2 regions of the Aquabacter sp. DMC10 genome follow, and region 1 is predicted to be linked to the other one. Evidence: riboswitches for the same ligand, from Rfam matches in the RefSeq annotation. Region 1 holds a riboswitch; the other holds the start of a gene.
The links. A riboswitch is a leader RNA that binds a small molecule or an ion and turns the genes downstream of it on or off. The one in region 1 is predicted to bind S-adenosylmethionine.

Region 1 (7,031 bases):
CGGCCGCATCCTTTATGACGGCCGCGACGTGACCGGCCTGAAGGGCCAGGCGCTGCGCCAGTGGCGCGCCCAGGCCGCCATGGTGTTCCAGCAATTCAATCTGGTGGGCCGGCTCGACGTGCTCACCAACGTGCTCATGGGGCGCCTGTCCACCATGCCCACCTGGCGCGCGCTCTCCAAGAGCTGGAGCGCCGACGACAAGGCCATGGCGCTCTCCGCTCTCGACCAGTTCGACATGGCGCCCTTTGCCGGCCAGCGGGCGGACAGCCTGTCGGGCGGCCAGCAGCAACGGGTCGCCATCGCCCGCGCCCTGGTCCAGGAGCCCGGCCTGATCCTGGCCGACGAGCCCATCGCCTCGCTGGACCCGCGCAACACCAAGGTGGTGATGGACGCGCTCCTGCGCATCAACAAGCATTTCGGCATCACCGTCCTGTGCAACCTGCACTCGCTTGAGCTGGCCCGCACCTATTGCGACCGGCTGGTGGGCATGGCGGGCGGGCGCGTGGTGTTCGACGGCGCCCCCGCCGCCCTTACCGAGGATGTGGCGCGCGACCTTTATGGTCTCGAGGCGGGGGAGGTGATGGACGTGGACCCGCATCCCGCGCCCTTCGGCACGACGGCGGAGGCCGCCGTCACGGTCTGAGCTGCGGTTCCGACACTTGGCTTTTCGATCCGGGCGGTCCGCTGCCCGGGCGGGACGGCGCGCGCGCCGTCCGACCCGTTGCGCGTTCTCGTGTTCAACATGTCCCGTGTTCAACATGTCCCCATGGACGAGGAAAGACCCATGCTGACCCGTCGTACCCTCATTGCTGCCGGCGCCGCGCTGGCTCTGTCCGCGGGCGCCGCGCTCGCCCAGGATTGGAAGGCCCAGTATCCCGAACTGGTGTTCGCCATCATCCCCGCCGAGAACGCCTCCGGCGTGACCGAGCGTTATGCGCCCCTCATGAGCTACCTGACCAAGGAGCTGGGCACCAAGGTCACGCTGCGCGTGGCCAATGACTATGCGGCGGTGATCGAAGGCCAGCGCGCCGGCAACATCCACATCGCCTCCTACGGCCCGTCCTCCTTCGCCCGCGCGCTGATGACCGGCGCCAAGATCGAAGCCTTCGCCATCGAGGTGAATGCGGACGGCACCAAGGGCTACCATTCGGTGCTCTATGTGAAGGCCGACAGCCCCTACAAGTCCATCGAGGACCTGAAGGGCAAGAATCTCTGCCTGGTGGACCCCAATTCCACCTCCGGCAACAACGTGCCGCGCTTCGCCATGAACAAGATGGGCATCCAGCCCGACCAGTTCTTCGGCAAGGTGGTCTATGCCGGCTCGCATGAGAACGCCGTCATCGGCGTGCAGCAGGGCACCTGCGACGCCGCCTTCAACTGGTGGAACGACGACCAGGAATCCAACCTCATGCGCATGGATCGCAAGGGGATGGCCAAGTATTCGGACTATCGCATCATCTTCAAGTCCGAGCAGATCGTGAACTCGCCCCTGGCTTATCTCGACAGCCTGCCGGCGGACCTCAAGGCCAAGATCCGCGATGCCTTCTTCTCCATCGAGAAGAACGACAAGGCCGCCTTCGACAAGATCTATGAAGGCAAGCAGCAGGTGTGGCAGCCGGTGGACAATTCCTCCTACCAGGCGATCATCGAGCTGAACAAGTTCGTGGACGAACTGCGCAAGAAGAAGGCGTCCTGAGGTCTGGAGGGCGCGGCCGGAGACGGCCGGGCCTTTTCTTTCTGGTCTCCGCTCGCCGACGCCTCTCCGGGGGGAACGTCATGCCCGGGCTTGGCCCGGGCATGCACGCCTCGCCGCCTCGAAGACCGTCGGAAGCCTGATCCAGGCCGCTCCCCGTGGATGGCCGGGACAAGCCCGGCCATGACGGTGACGATGCTGAGAGCCGGTTCATGAAGCCGGCTCCCCTGTTCAGTTCCTTTCGCCCTTTGTCCCTGCCACCGGATCCGCGCGCCTTGGCCCACACCGTCGTCCGCCTCCCCGCAGAGCAGATCGCGCCCATGGCGCGCCTCTATGATGAGGCGGTGGCCGCGCGCCGTCGCCATTCCTTCATCGGGATGGGCGTGGTGGCCGTGTGCATCGCCCTGTCGTGCTGGTGGGGCGAGGTGAAGCCCTCGGTCTTCGCCGCCAATGCCTATCGCCTCGGCGATTATTTCTGGAACATCCTGCCCACGCTGCGGCTCGACCAGCTGGGCGCGGATCTGGCCGAATGGTACTGGAACCTGGATGGCTGGCTGAAGCTGCTCGCCGACACCATCATGATCGCCTATCTGGGCACCGTGTTTGGCGTCATGGGCGCGCTGTGCCTGTGCTTCCTGGCCTCCGCCAATCTCACCCGCAACACCACTGTGCGTTTTGCCGCCCGCCGGCTCCTGGAATTCTGCCGCACCGTGCCGGAGATCGTCTTCGCGCTCCTGTTCGTGGTGGCGTTTGGCCTTGGCCCCATGCCCGGCGTGCTGGCGCTGGCCATCCACACCATGGGGTCGCTGGGCAAATTGTTCGCCGAGGTGGTGGAGAATATCGACATGAAGCCGGTGGAGGGCGCCACCGCTTCCGGCGCCTCCTGGGTGCAGGCGGTGCGGCTTGCCGTGCTGCCGCAGGTGCTCTCCAATTTTGCCTCCTATGGCCTGCTGCGCTTCGAGATCAATGTGCGCGAGGCGGCCATCATGGGCTTCGTGGGGGCGGGCGGCATCGGCCAGGACCTGGTGGAGGCCATCCGCAAATTCTATTATTCCGACGTCTCCGCCATCCTGCTGCTCATCATCGCCACGGTCACGATCATCGACCTGGTGACCGAGCGCATCCGCCATCGGCTCATCAGCATGGAGGCCGGCCGATGAACCGGGCCCGTCTCGCCTTCGATCCGGCCGAGCAAGCGCGCCTGAAGGCGCTCTATCCGCAGCATTTCCGCCTCACCGATGGCGGGCGCATCACCGGCTGGGTGCTGATCGCGGCCATGGCGGTGCTTGCGGTCTATGCCATGTGGCATCTGGGCTTCTCGCTGGCGCGCATCGGCACGGGCCTCGCCCAGCTCGGCCATTTCCTCACCCTCATGGTGCCGCCCGATCCCGGCAAGCAATTGCCGCTGTACCTGCACGCCCTGGGCGAGACGCTGGCCATCGCCTTTCTCGGCACCTTCGCCGGCGCGGTGCTCGCCTTGCCCTTGGGGCTGCTGGCCGCCAAGAATGTGGTCGCCAATCCCCTCCTGCACACCCTGGTGCGCCGGGTGCTGGACGTGTTCCGCGGGGTGGACAAGCTGATTTGGGCGCTGATCTATGTGACGGTGGTTGGCCTTGGCCCCTTCGCCGGCATCCTGGCCATCGCCACCTCGTCCATCGGCGATCTCGGCAAGCTCTTCTCCGAGGCGGTGGAGGCGAGCGACCGCAAGCCGGTGGAAGGCATCACCGCCTCCGGCGGCGGGCCGCTGGAAGGGGTGCGCTTCGGCCTCTTCCCGCAGGTGCTGCCGGTGCTGGCCAGCCAGATCCTCTATTATTTCGAATCCAATTCCCGCCAGTCCACCATTGTGGGCATCGTCGGCGCTGGCGGCCTTGGCCTCCATCTGGCCGAGCAGATCCGCATTCTGGAATGGCAGAAGGTGAGCTTCCTGATCCTGATGATGCTCATCATGGTGGCGGCGATCGACTTCATCTCCTCCCGGCTGCGCTTCGCCATCATCGGGCGCCGCTCCGTGCAGGTGTGAGCCCTCCGGCGGCCAGGGGCGGGAGCAAAAAAAGGCCGGGCGCCCCAGGGGCCCGGCCTTTTTCGTGCTTCTCTTTGAAAGGCGCGCCCGCTCAGCGCCCGATCTCGTCCAGCTGATACGGCGTCGTCTGGTAGATCTCGTTGATCCAGTTGGAAAAGAACAGATGGGCGTGGCCGCGCCAGCGGTTGCGCGGAGCGCGGGAGGCGTCGTCGCCGGGGAAATAATGGGCCGGCACGGGGGTCGAGGGGTTCTTGGCGCTGTCGCGGGCATATTCGGCCGCCAGCGTCCCGCTCTCATATTCCAGATGGTTGAACATGAAGAGCAGGCGGCGCTCCGCATCCTCCAGGAGGCCGAGGCCGGCTTCGTCCGAATCCAGCAGCACGCGCACCTTGTCCTCGCCCGGCAGGTCTTCCCGCCGCACCTCGGTCCAGCGGGAGACCGGAATGTCCACGTCGTCTGAGAAGCCGCGCAGATAGGGAGAGGCGGGGGTCTCCACGCGGTGGCTGTAGACGCCCGAGAGCTTGGCGTTCAGCTCGTGCTTGGGCACGCCATGGAAATGCTGGATGGCCGCCTGGGCGCCCCAGCAGATGGTCATGGTGGAATGCACGTGGCGCTGCGTCCAGTCGAACAGGCGGCGCAACTCGTCCCAATAGCCCACCTGCTCGAAGGGCAAGGTTTCCACCGGCGCGCCGGTGACCAGGAAGCCGTCAAACGTCTCCTGCCGCACCTCGTCCCAGGTGCGATAGAAGGCGGCCATGTGGTCGGCGGAGGTGTGCCGCGGCGTGTGGCTGCCCATGTGCACCAACGACAATTCCACCTGGAGCGGCACGGCGCCCAAGAGGCGCGCGAACTGCGTCTCGGTGCGGGGCTTGTCGGGCATCAGATTGAGCAGGCCGAGCTTGAGGGGCCGGATATCCTGGCGCGCGGCATCGGTCTCGCGCATGACCACCACGCCCTCGGCTTCGAGGGTGGCGCGTGCGGGCAACGTGTCCGGTATCTTGATCGGCATGTCCAAACCCTGTCTCACCTTGGCGCGGGACGGAGCTCGGATCGGATCGCCCGTTTCGTTGCCGCCTCGGCCACATCCTCCCACCGCGGGAGTTCCACCTTGCTCGGGAAAGCAGGTTGGCGTCGGGCCCTTGCCCAACTCTTGATGCAAGGGCTTGCATAGCGCTTGTGCCCGCGGCCCGCAAGACCTCAGGAACAGGCGCGGGCTGCAGGGACCTGCCGCCGGAGCGGCCGCGCGGACCTTGAGACGCGTTGCTGGTCGGAGATTTTGGGAAAAGGTGGTTAACATCGGCCCGCGCCGGACGGTGCGCCAGGAAAACGCCACAAAGCAGCGCAGCAGGCCGAAAAACGCCTCTAAATCAACGCGAAAGCCAAGGTGGCGGTCATAATTCGGAGCCCATTGCAGAGCAGGATCACGATCGATTGAGGGCCGTTTATTTCACTGGACGTGCCCCGAACGGAGTAGTGGACATGGTCACCTTCAGCAAGAAGGTTGCGGTCGCCGGTCTTGCGGCCCTCTTGACCCTGACGGCGGGCGCGCCCGCCATGGCTGGTGGATGGGGACCCGGATACGGGCCCGGCTATGGCCCCGGCTGGGGCCCTCCCGGGCCGCCCCCGCCGCGCTGCTGGAATTGCGGGCCCTATTACCGCAACCACAACAATAATGGCGCGGCAGTGGGGGCGGGCATCGCGCTCGGCCTGCTCGGCGCCGCCGCCATTGCCGGTGCCGCCAGCAGCCCGCCGCCGCCGGTCTATTATGCCCCGGCTCCGCCGCCGCCCACGGTCTATTATGCCCCCGCGCCCCAGCCGGTCTATGTGGCGCCCCCGCCGCCCACCGGCCAGTGCTGGTTCCCCACCAACACGCACGGGGCGGGCTATTGGGCGCCGTGCTGAACGCTTAAGGAAAAGGGCGGCTCTGGCCGCCCTTTGTCGTTTGCGCGGCCCGGTCAGCCCCCGGCCACCTTCATGGCGATGAGGGTGATGGCCGGCATGGTGAAGGCGGCGAACACGATCTGCACTGTCAGCATCTCCGCCAGCAGGGGCGCATTGCCGCCCATCTGGCGGGCCAGCACATAGCCGGCCGGCGCCGATGGCACGGCGGCGAGCAGCACGATGACCGTCAGTTCCAGGCCGGACAGGCCCAGCGCCACCCCCGCCGCCAGCGTCACCAGCGGCTTCACCACCAGGGTCAGCGCCACCGTCAGGCAGGTGACGAGGCGGGGGCGGGCGAGATCGCGCAGCACCAGCCCGCCGCCCACCACCAAGAGGCCGATGGCCAGCGAGGCCCGGCCGAGCACGTCGCCAAATTCCAGCAGCACGGCGGGCACCGGCACCTTCAGCACATTGATGGCCATGCCCGCCGCGCACGACCAGATGAGCGGATTGCGCCCCAATTGCCGGGCCATGAGGGTGAGCGAGGTGCTCCCGGCTGCGCCATAGCGGGAGAGCACGGCCACGCAGATCACATTGACGATGGGCACCAGGCACACAAGGGCCACCGCTGCCACCGTGATGCCGCTCGCCCCATAAAGCCCGCCCACGGCGGCGAGCGCCACATAGGTGTTCCAGCGCAGCACCCCCTGGAACAGGGAGGTGAAGGACGGCCCGTCCACCCCCATCACGCGGTTGAGGGCCGGCCGGGCCAGCAGCAACGCGGCCGCCAGCACCACCAGCATGAAGGTGAAGGCGCCGAGCACCCCCACCAGATTGACCTTGGACAGGTCCGCCCGCACCCCCGAGACCACCAGCAAAGCGGGAAACAGCACGTAATAGGTCAATTGCTCCATGCCGAACCAATGGGCGGGATCGGGCAGGAAGCGCCGGCGCAGCGCGGCGCCGAGGGCGACCACGAGGGCGACGGGGACGAGGGCGGTGAGGATGGCGGACATGGCGGGACTGCGATCGGAACAGGCGGGCGATGGGGCGAAACTGGCGCGCGCTCGGCCGAGGAGGCGGGTCGGTATCAACCGGGAAGGGCCGGCGGAGCGGGAGGTCCGGCGCCGGGCGGGATGAGTCTTATACAACACCCGCCGCCCGGCGCGAGCCTGTTGCGGGCGCGCGGGGCGGCTGCGGGCGCGGCGGATGGGCGCGCGCGGGAGGGCGATGGTCATTCAACGAGGGGAGGGGGAAATCCAATGGTACAGCTGGGTGGGCTCGAACCACCGACCTCCGGTTCCACAGACCGGCGCTCTAACCAACTGAGCTACAGCTGCACAGCGCGGCACCGCAAGGGGTGCCGGCGAGGACGCGGAACCTACGCTGAGCGCCCCAAGGTTTCAAGGGGGGCGGCGTCGATGTCTGCGCGGGGCT
Region 2 (7,031 bases), on a different contig from region 1:
TCCAGCAGTCCGAGCAGATCCCCACCCGCGTGCGCCTCGCGGTGGGCGAGGAGATGCGGCCGGGCGGCGAGCCTTCCTCTTGGCGGGCGGGCGGGCTCCTCGCCCAGTTCCTCCCCGCCGAGGCCGGCCGCGCCCGGCAGGCGGATTTCCCCCCCGGCGACGCCCCCGAAGGGGTCGAGCTGCACGAGGTGCCGGACGACGATGCCTGGGCGGAAGCTCAGTCCCTCGTCGCGACGCTTGAGGATGTGGAGCTCATCGACAGCGACCTGTCCAGCGAGCGCCTGCTCTATCGCCTCTTCCATGAACGGGGCGTGCGCGTGTTCGATGCGGTGCCGGTCCAGGCCCATTGCTCCTGCACCCGCGAGCGGGTGGCCGGGGTCCTGGCGAGCTTTGATCGCGACGAGCGGCGGGAGATGATCCAGGACGACGGCACGGTGGGCGTCACCTGCGAATTCTGCGGGCGCACCTACAGCTTCTCGGCCCAGGAAGTGCTCGACGGCCAGTCCGACGCCTGAAGGAGCGGCGGGCGTCCCCCGCCTCTTGTTCAGCGCACCCAGAAGCGCGGCAGGAGGATCACCAGCACGGTGAGGATTTCCAGCCGGCCCAGCAGCATGGCCAGCGACAAAAGCCAGATGGCCGGGTCCGGCAGGGCGCTATAATTGGCGGCCGGACCAATGATGGGGCCGAGCCCCGGTCCCACATTGGACAGGCACGCAATGGCCGCGGAAAAGGCGGTCAGCAGGTCGAGGCCCATCAGGTTCAACATGGTGCCGATGACCAGGAACGTGGCCAGATAGAGGAAGATGAAGCTCAGCACCGAGGCGACCACGTCGTCGCTGACCGGCGCCCCGCCATAGCGGATGGGAAAGGTGCCGTTGCGAAAGGTGATGCGCTTGAAATGCTGGCGTGCCGCCTTGGCCGCTATGGCCAGCCGCAGGGCCTTGATGCCGCCCGACGTTGAGCCGGTGCAGCCGCCAAGGAACATCAGCACGAAGAAGAGGGCATTGGAGAGGGGCCCCCAATTCGTATAGTCCACGCTCATGAAGCCGGTGGACGAGATGATGGACGCCACCGTGAACAGCGCCCCCCGGAACGCCGTCTCCCCGCTCGCCACGCCCTGGAAGCTCTGCTGGAGGAAGGAGGCGAAGGTGAAGGCCGCCACGATGGCGAAGAACAGGCGCACCTCGGAATTGGCGAATAGGCGGGTGAAATCTCCCGCCAGCGCCCGCGCATAGAGCGTGAAGGGCAGGCTCGCCAGCAGCATGAAGCAGATGGCCACATAGTCCACCGCCGGGGCGGCAAAAATGGCAAGGGACGAGTCCGAATTGGCAAATCCGCCGGAGGACAGCGTCGACATGGCCAAGGTGGCGGCGTCGAACAGCGGCATGCCGGCGATGGCATAGGCGATGGCGCACAGGATGGTGAGCACCAGGTAAGACAAGAGCAGCCCCTTCGCCACGGCTTCCGCCCGCGGCAGGAACTTGTCGGACTTGTCGGAGGATTCGGTGCGGAAGAGCTGCATGCCGCCGATGCTGAGCAGCGGCATGATGGCGATGCCGATGACCACGATGCCGATGCCCCCGAACCAGTGCAGGAGCGTGCGCCACAGCAGGATGCCGGCCGGCATGTCATCCAGGCGCGACATGACGCTGGCGCCGGTGGTGGTCAGCCCGGACACGCTCTCGAAGACGGCATCGGTCACGCTGAGCGAGGGTTGGCCCCACATGAAGGGCAGGGCGGCGAAGGCGGAGAGCACAAACCAGACGCTGGCGGTCAGCAGGAAGGCCTGGCGCAGGTCGAGCCGCTTGATCTGGGCCTGCCGGCCCGACATCCACAGGAGCACGCCGACAAAGATGGTGACCGCCGAGGAGCCGAGGAAGGCGCCCTCGCCGCCACTTTTCAGGGTCAGGTCGGCACCCGCCGGCGCCAGCATGGCCACCCCCAGGACGCTGAGGAGCACGCCGAGCACGGTCGCGATGGGCCGCAAATCCAGAGAGGGAGCGGCCTGGGTCTCGACGAGGGGCGCCTTGGCGCTGCGGATGGCCATGGCTCAGTTCAGGGTGCGCCGCATGTCCGGCAGATCGAGGGAAAAGGCCGGAATCTCCACGGCGAATGCCTCCCCGCTCTGGCTGGTCATGTCGTAATGGCCGCGCATGATGCCGTTGGCGGTGGCGAGCGGCACGCCGCTTGTATATTCAAACCGCCCGCCGGGCTCCAGCACCGGCTGCTCGCCCACCACGCCTTGGCCGTGGACTTCCTCCACCTGCCCGAACGCGTCCGTGATGAACCAGTGGCGCGCCTGGAGTTGGACCGTGTCCGCGCCGAGGTTGGTGACCTCGATGGTATAGGTCCAGAAATAGCGGCTCTGATCGGGGTCGGAGCGCTCCGCCACATAGCGCGGCGTCGCCGTGACCTGGATCTGGCGCGTGATCGCCCGGTACATGATCTGCCCCTTCACCGGCCCGTCCCCGCGCGAACCGTATCTGCCCGTTCCCATGAGGAACACTGGCAGTGAAGCCGCAGTTGGGGGCGGGGCGCAACTCGTTCTGCGCCGGAGCGGCGTGCTCCGGCGCGAATATGTTGTGCGCGCCGCGCGCCGCGTCAAACGGAACGCAGCGCCTGGGTGATGTCGGCGATCAGGTCGTCGGGGTGCTCCAGCCCCACGGACAGGCGCACCAGGCCGTCGGAAATGCCCATCTGCGCCCGCGCCTCGGGGGTGAAGCGCTGGTGGGTGGTGGTGGCGGGATGGGTGAGCAGGCTCTTGGAATCCCCAAGATTGTTGGAAATGCGAATCACCTTGAGCGCATTGGCGAAGCGGAAGGCGCCTTCCTTGCCGCCGTCCACCACGAAGGTGACGAGGGTGCCGCCGCCCTTCATCTGGCGGCGAGCAAGGGCGGCCTGGGGATGATCGTCCCGGAAGGGATATAGCACCTTGGACACCTTGTCGGAGGCGGCCACGGCATCCGCCAGAAGAGCTGCGCTCGCCTGCTGGCGCTCCACCCGCAGCCCCAGGGTTTCCAGCCCCTTCAGCAGCACCCAGGCATTGAAGGGGGAGATGGAGGGGCCGGTCTGGCGCAGATAGGTCTGCAGATGGTCGGTGATGAACTGCTCGGAAGCCAGCACCACCCCGCCCAGGCACCGGCCCTGGCCGTCAATATGCTTAGTGGCCGAATAGACCACCACATCGGCCCCAAGCTCGAACGGCTTCTGGAGCAAGGGCGTGGCGAACACATTGTCCACCACCAGCTTTGCCCCCGCCGCCTTGGCGATGGCGCCCACCGCGGCGATGTCGATGATCTCAAGGGTGGGATTGGTGGGGCTTTCCAGGAACAGGATCTTGGTGTTCGGCCTCACCCCCGCCGTCCAGGCATCAAGGTCGGTGCCATCAACCAGGGTGATCTCCACGCCGAAGCGGGGGAGATAGTCCTCCAGGATCCAGCGGCAGGAGCCGAACAGGGCGCGGGCCGCCAGCACGTGATCGCCGGCGCGCAGCTGGCACAGGAGCGAGGCATGCACGGCCGCCATGCCGGACGCCGTCGCCCGCGCGGCTTCCGCCCCTTCCAGCAGGGCCATGCGGGTCTCAAACATCGCCGTGGTGGGATTGCCATAGCGGGAATAGACGAAGCCGGGGTCCTCGCCCTTGAAGCGGGCCTCGCAGGCTTCGGCGGAATCGTACACGAAGCCCTGGGTGAGATAGAGCGCCTCGGATGTCTCGCCATAAGGCGAGCGCGTGGTGCCGCCATGGACCAGCAGGGTCTCGGGGTGCAGCGTCTTGGGATCGGCGGGAATGAAGGGCGCCAAGGTCGTCGAGCCTCCGGGCGCCGAGGACAAAAGGCGGGAGACGCCTGTGCGCCCCACCTGTCCCCGGCCTTTTAGCGAGTTGTTTTAGCGTGGCGGCAAGCCGGCCGGCCCAAATTCACCACGTGGCGTTTGTTAAAGCGCAGGCGTTCGGTTTCGTCAATCGTTTCGTCCGGTAAACCGAACGGATGGGGCGGCGTGGCAGAGAAGCCCCTTGCGCTGACAGAGCGGCTTCGCCTTTATGCGCGGACGGCGCGCGCGGTGAACAGTCCGGGTGGTGGGGCCGTGGGACGGGAAGCCGGCGGAGGCTGCGGCGTGGTGGATCAATTGAGACCGGGAATCCTCCCCTCGCAGGCCATTGCGGCGCTTCATGAGAGCGGCTGCATCCTCTCCCGCCGCGCGTTCGACGACGACCAGATCCAGCCGGCGAGCCTTGACCTGCGCCTCGGGCGCACCGCCTGGCGCATCCGCGCCAGCTTCCTGCCGGGCAACGGCATCAGTGTGAAGCAGCGGCTCGCCGACCTCGGCCTGCACAAGCTCGATCTGCGCGAGGGCGCGGTGCTGGAGACCGGCTGCGTCTATCTGGTGGAACTGTCGGAAAAGTTGCGGTTACCGGCGGATGTGGCGGCGGCCGCCAATCCCAAGAGCTCCACCGGGCGGCTCGACGTCTTCGTGCGCGTGATCGCCGATGGCGCCCGCGCCTTCGATGCCATTCCCGCCGGCTATGAAGGCCCGCTCTATCTGGAAATCTCCCCCCGCACCTTCCCCATCCTGGTGCGGGCGGGTTCGCGCCTGTCGCAGGTGCGGTTCCGGCGCGGCGTTGCCCGCCTGTCCGACCTGGAGCTGTTGAACCTCCAGAAGGCGGAATGTCTGGTGGATGCCGAAGTGCCGGACGTGGCCAGTGGCGGCATCGCGGTGGGTGTTGACCTGGCCGGCGAAACCTTCGGCGGTCTCCTGGGTTTCCGGGCCAAGCGCCACACCGGCGTGGTGGATGTGGACCGTCGCCACGGCCTGGAGGTGGAGGACTTCTGGGAGCCCATCCGCGCGCGCGGCAATGCAAGCCTGGTGCTCGACCCCGACGCCTTCTACATCCTCGCCTCCCGCGAGGCGGTGCATGTGCCCCCCGACTATGCCGCCGAGATGGTGCCCTTCGATCCTCTGGTGGGCGAGTTCCGCGTGCATTATGCCGGCTTCTTCGATCCCGGCTTCGGCAATGCGGCGGTGGGCGGAAGCGGCGCCCGCGCCGTGCTGGAGGTGCGCTCGCGCGAGGTGCCGTTCATCCTGGAACACGGCCAGACCGTGGGACGGCTCATCTATGAGCGCATGTCCCACCGCCCCGAGATGCTTTATGGCGAGGCCGGCGTGTCCAATTATCAGGGGCAGGGCCTGAAACTGTCCAAGCACTTCCGCCCCTTCACGTCCCTGTGAGCCGGTTCAGGCGGTGCGTGGCGCACCGGAGGCGGTGTCGCGCGGCTGGAGCGGGGCCGCATCGTGACGGTGTTCGATGGGCCGGCTCGCCGACAGAAGCCCGCCCAGGTCCTTCAGCGGCCGCAGCACTGCGTCGGAGAAGCTGAGATAATCGGCCATCAGCGGCAGGAGGCGGCGGGTCTTGGGGTCCTCCGCATAGTCCATGGCCAGGGTCACGGCGGCATCCAGGTCGGGCGCGGTGAGGGAATCAGAGCCCGCGGGCGCTTCACCGAGCGCCGCATCGAAAGCGCGCAAGGTCCGCGCGCGGGCCGCCTCCAGCACGTTAAGCAGCCGCTCGGGGGGCGCAAGGCCTGACAGGCGCTCGGCGGCATCTTCCAGAAGCGCCTGGTAGGTGGTCAGGATTTCCAGCGTCGACACCAGCGTGATGACATCGCCCGCGGAGCGATGGCCAAGGCTCGTCTCCGCCCCGATATGCGGCAGGCGATCGGCCAGCACGCGCAACTCCAGCGACATGGCGGCGGTCGCCGCCCGGGGCGTCACGCCTTCGCCTTCGGCCTGATAGCGCGGCCAGGAGGCGGCAAACGCCGTCCGGCAGCGCTTGATCATGGAAATGACCTGGTCGCGGATCTGGTCCGCCACATAGACGGGCAGCACCACCCAGGAGACGAGGAGGGCAATGCCGGCCCCGATGCCCGTCTCGTAAATGCGCGCCACCATGCCGTGGACATCGAGGCCGCTGACGATATGGAGGGCGACCACCACCGAGAAGCCCACCATGGCCGAGGAAATGTCGTAGCGGTCCCGTACGGTGACCAGCGAAATCATCTGGCATACGAGGCACAGGAGGGCCAGGATCCACACATTGTCGCTGAACACCACCACGCAGCCGAGGCCGATGGCCACGCCCATGGCCGTGCCCACGGTGCGGTAGCGCACGCGCACATAGGTCTCCCCCACGGAATTGCCCAGCACGAACATGACCGTAAGGGTGGCCCAATAGGCGTGGTCCAAGTGGAGGATGAAGTCGAGCGCGGTGGTCAGGGTGGTGGCGATCACGCCCTGGATGGCCACTTTGGCGAACGGCGAAAGGCCCTGCGCCACGGGCGTGGGCGGGACCGGGAGAGCAGGCGGCGCCGCTGCATTCCACTGCGCCGGACCTTCGTTGAGGAGGCGCGTCAGCTCGGTGACCACCAGGGCCAGGCGCTCGAAGGCGGTCACAGCTCGCAGCAAGGCCAGATGGTCGGCGGGCTTCAGGTTCGGCGCCATGGCCGCCTGCCGCAGCCGTGCCAGGATGCCGCCCATGCGGGCATGCTCCGGGAAGGGCTGGGCCAGGCCGTTCTCCAGGTGCCGGGCCAATTGGTCGGCGGCGGCCGACAGGGGCGCCCGCCAGGCATCCGAGCGGGCTTCCTCGGCCGTGCCCTGGGGGGCGGGAATGCAGGCGCTGAGCAATTGCGTGGCCACCCTCAGCCGATAGGCAAGCGAGCGCACCGCCTCCAGATAGTTACGCGCGTCAGGGGCCTCCGAGGAGGCGTTGACGAGGGCGGAGCGGACGCGGACACGGATCTGGTCCAGCAGTTCGTCCGTCGCCTGCGGCACCTGCCGCCCCTCGCGCACGGCGCTGGCCACCTCATGGAGATGGCGGCCAATAGCCTGGCCCGCTGCCTCCACCGTTTCGGTATACACCTTCAAGGCGCTGGGACGATGAAGCCCAAGGCGTACCAAAGCCGCAATGGCACCGCCCTGGCAGGCGGCCAGCAGCAGCGAGGCGGTCTCCGCATGGGTGGGGCTGACGACGGCGGCGACCG

Region 2: linked by a shared signal. The riboswitch ahead of ACT54L_RS08430 (O-succinylhomoserine sulfhydrylase) and the one ahead of ACT54L_RS21465 (homoserine O-succinyltransferase) in region 1 are both predicted to bind S-adenosylmethionine.

Annotation. Positions count from the first base shown of each region.
Region 1 covers NZ_JBQUYX010000009.1:57,318-64,348, reverse strand. The annotation lists gene phnC (phosphonate ABC transporter ATP-binding protein) at 1-643, shown strand, start outside; gene phnD (phosphonate ABC transporter substrate-binding protein) at 785-1,696, shown strand; gene phnE (phosphonate ABC transporter, permease protein PhnE) at 1,969-2,853, shown strand; gene phnE (phosphonate ABC transporter, permease protein PhnE) at 2,850-3,713, shown strand; gene ACT54L_RS21465 (homoserine O-succinyltransferase) at 3,805-4,722, opposite strand; SAM-I-IV-variant riboswitch at 4,767-4,875, opposite strand; gene ACT54L_RS21460 (hypothetical protein) at 5,193-5,615, shown strand; gene ACT54L_RS21455 (AEC family transporter) at 5,669-6,610, opposite strand; tRNA gene ACT54L_RS21450 (tRNA-His) at 6,858-6,934, opposite strand.
Region 2 covers NZ_JBQUYX010000002.1:795,419-802,449, reverse strand. The annotation lists gene ACT54L_RS08445 (Hsp33 family molecular chaperone) at 1-515, shown strand, start outside; gene ACT54L_RS08440 (TrkH family potassium uptake protein) at 545-2,047, opposite strand; gene apaG (Co2+/Mg2+ efflux protein ApaG) at 2,051-2,443, opposite strand; gene ACT54L_RS08430 (O-succinylhomoserine sulfhydrylase) at 2,602-3,801, opposite strand; SAM riboswitch at 3,853-3,933, opposite strand; gene ACT54L_RS08425 (2'-deoxycytidine 5'-triphosphate deaminase) at 4,117-5,226, shown strand; gene ACT54L_RS08420 (FUSC family protein) at 5,233-7,031, opposite strand, start outside.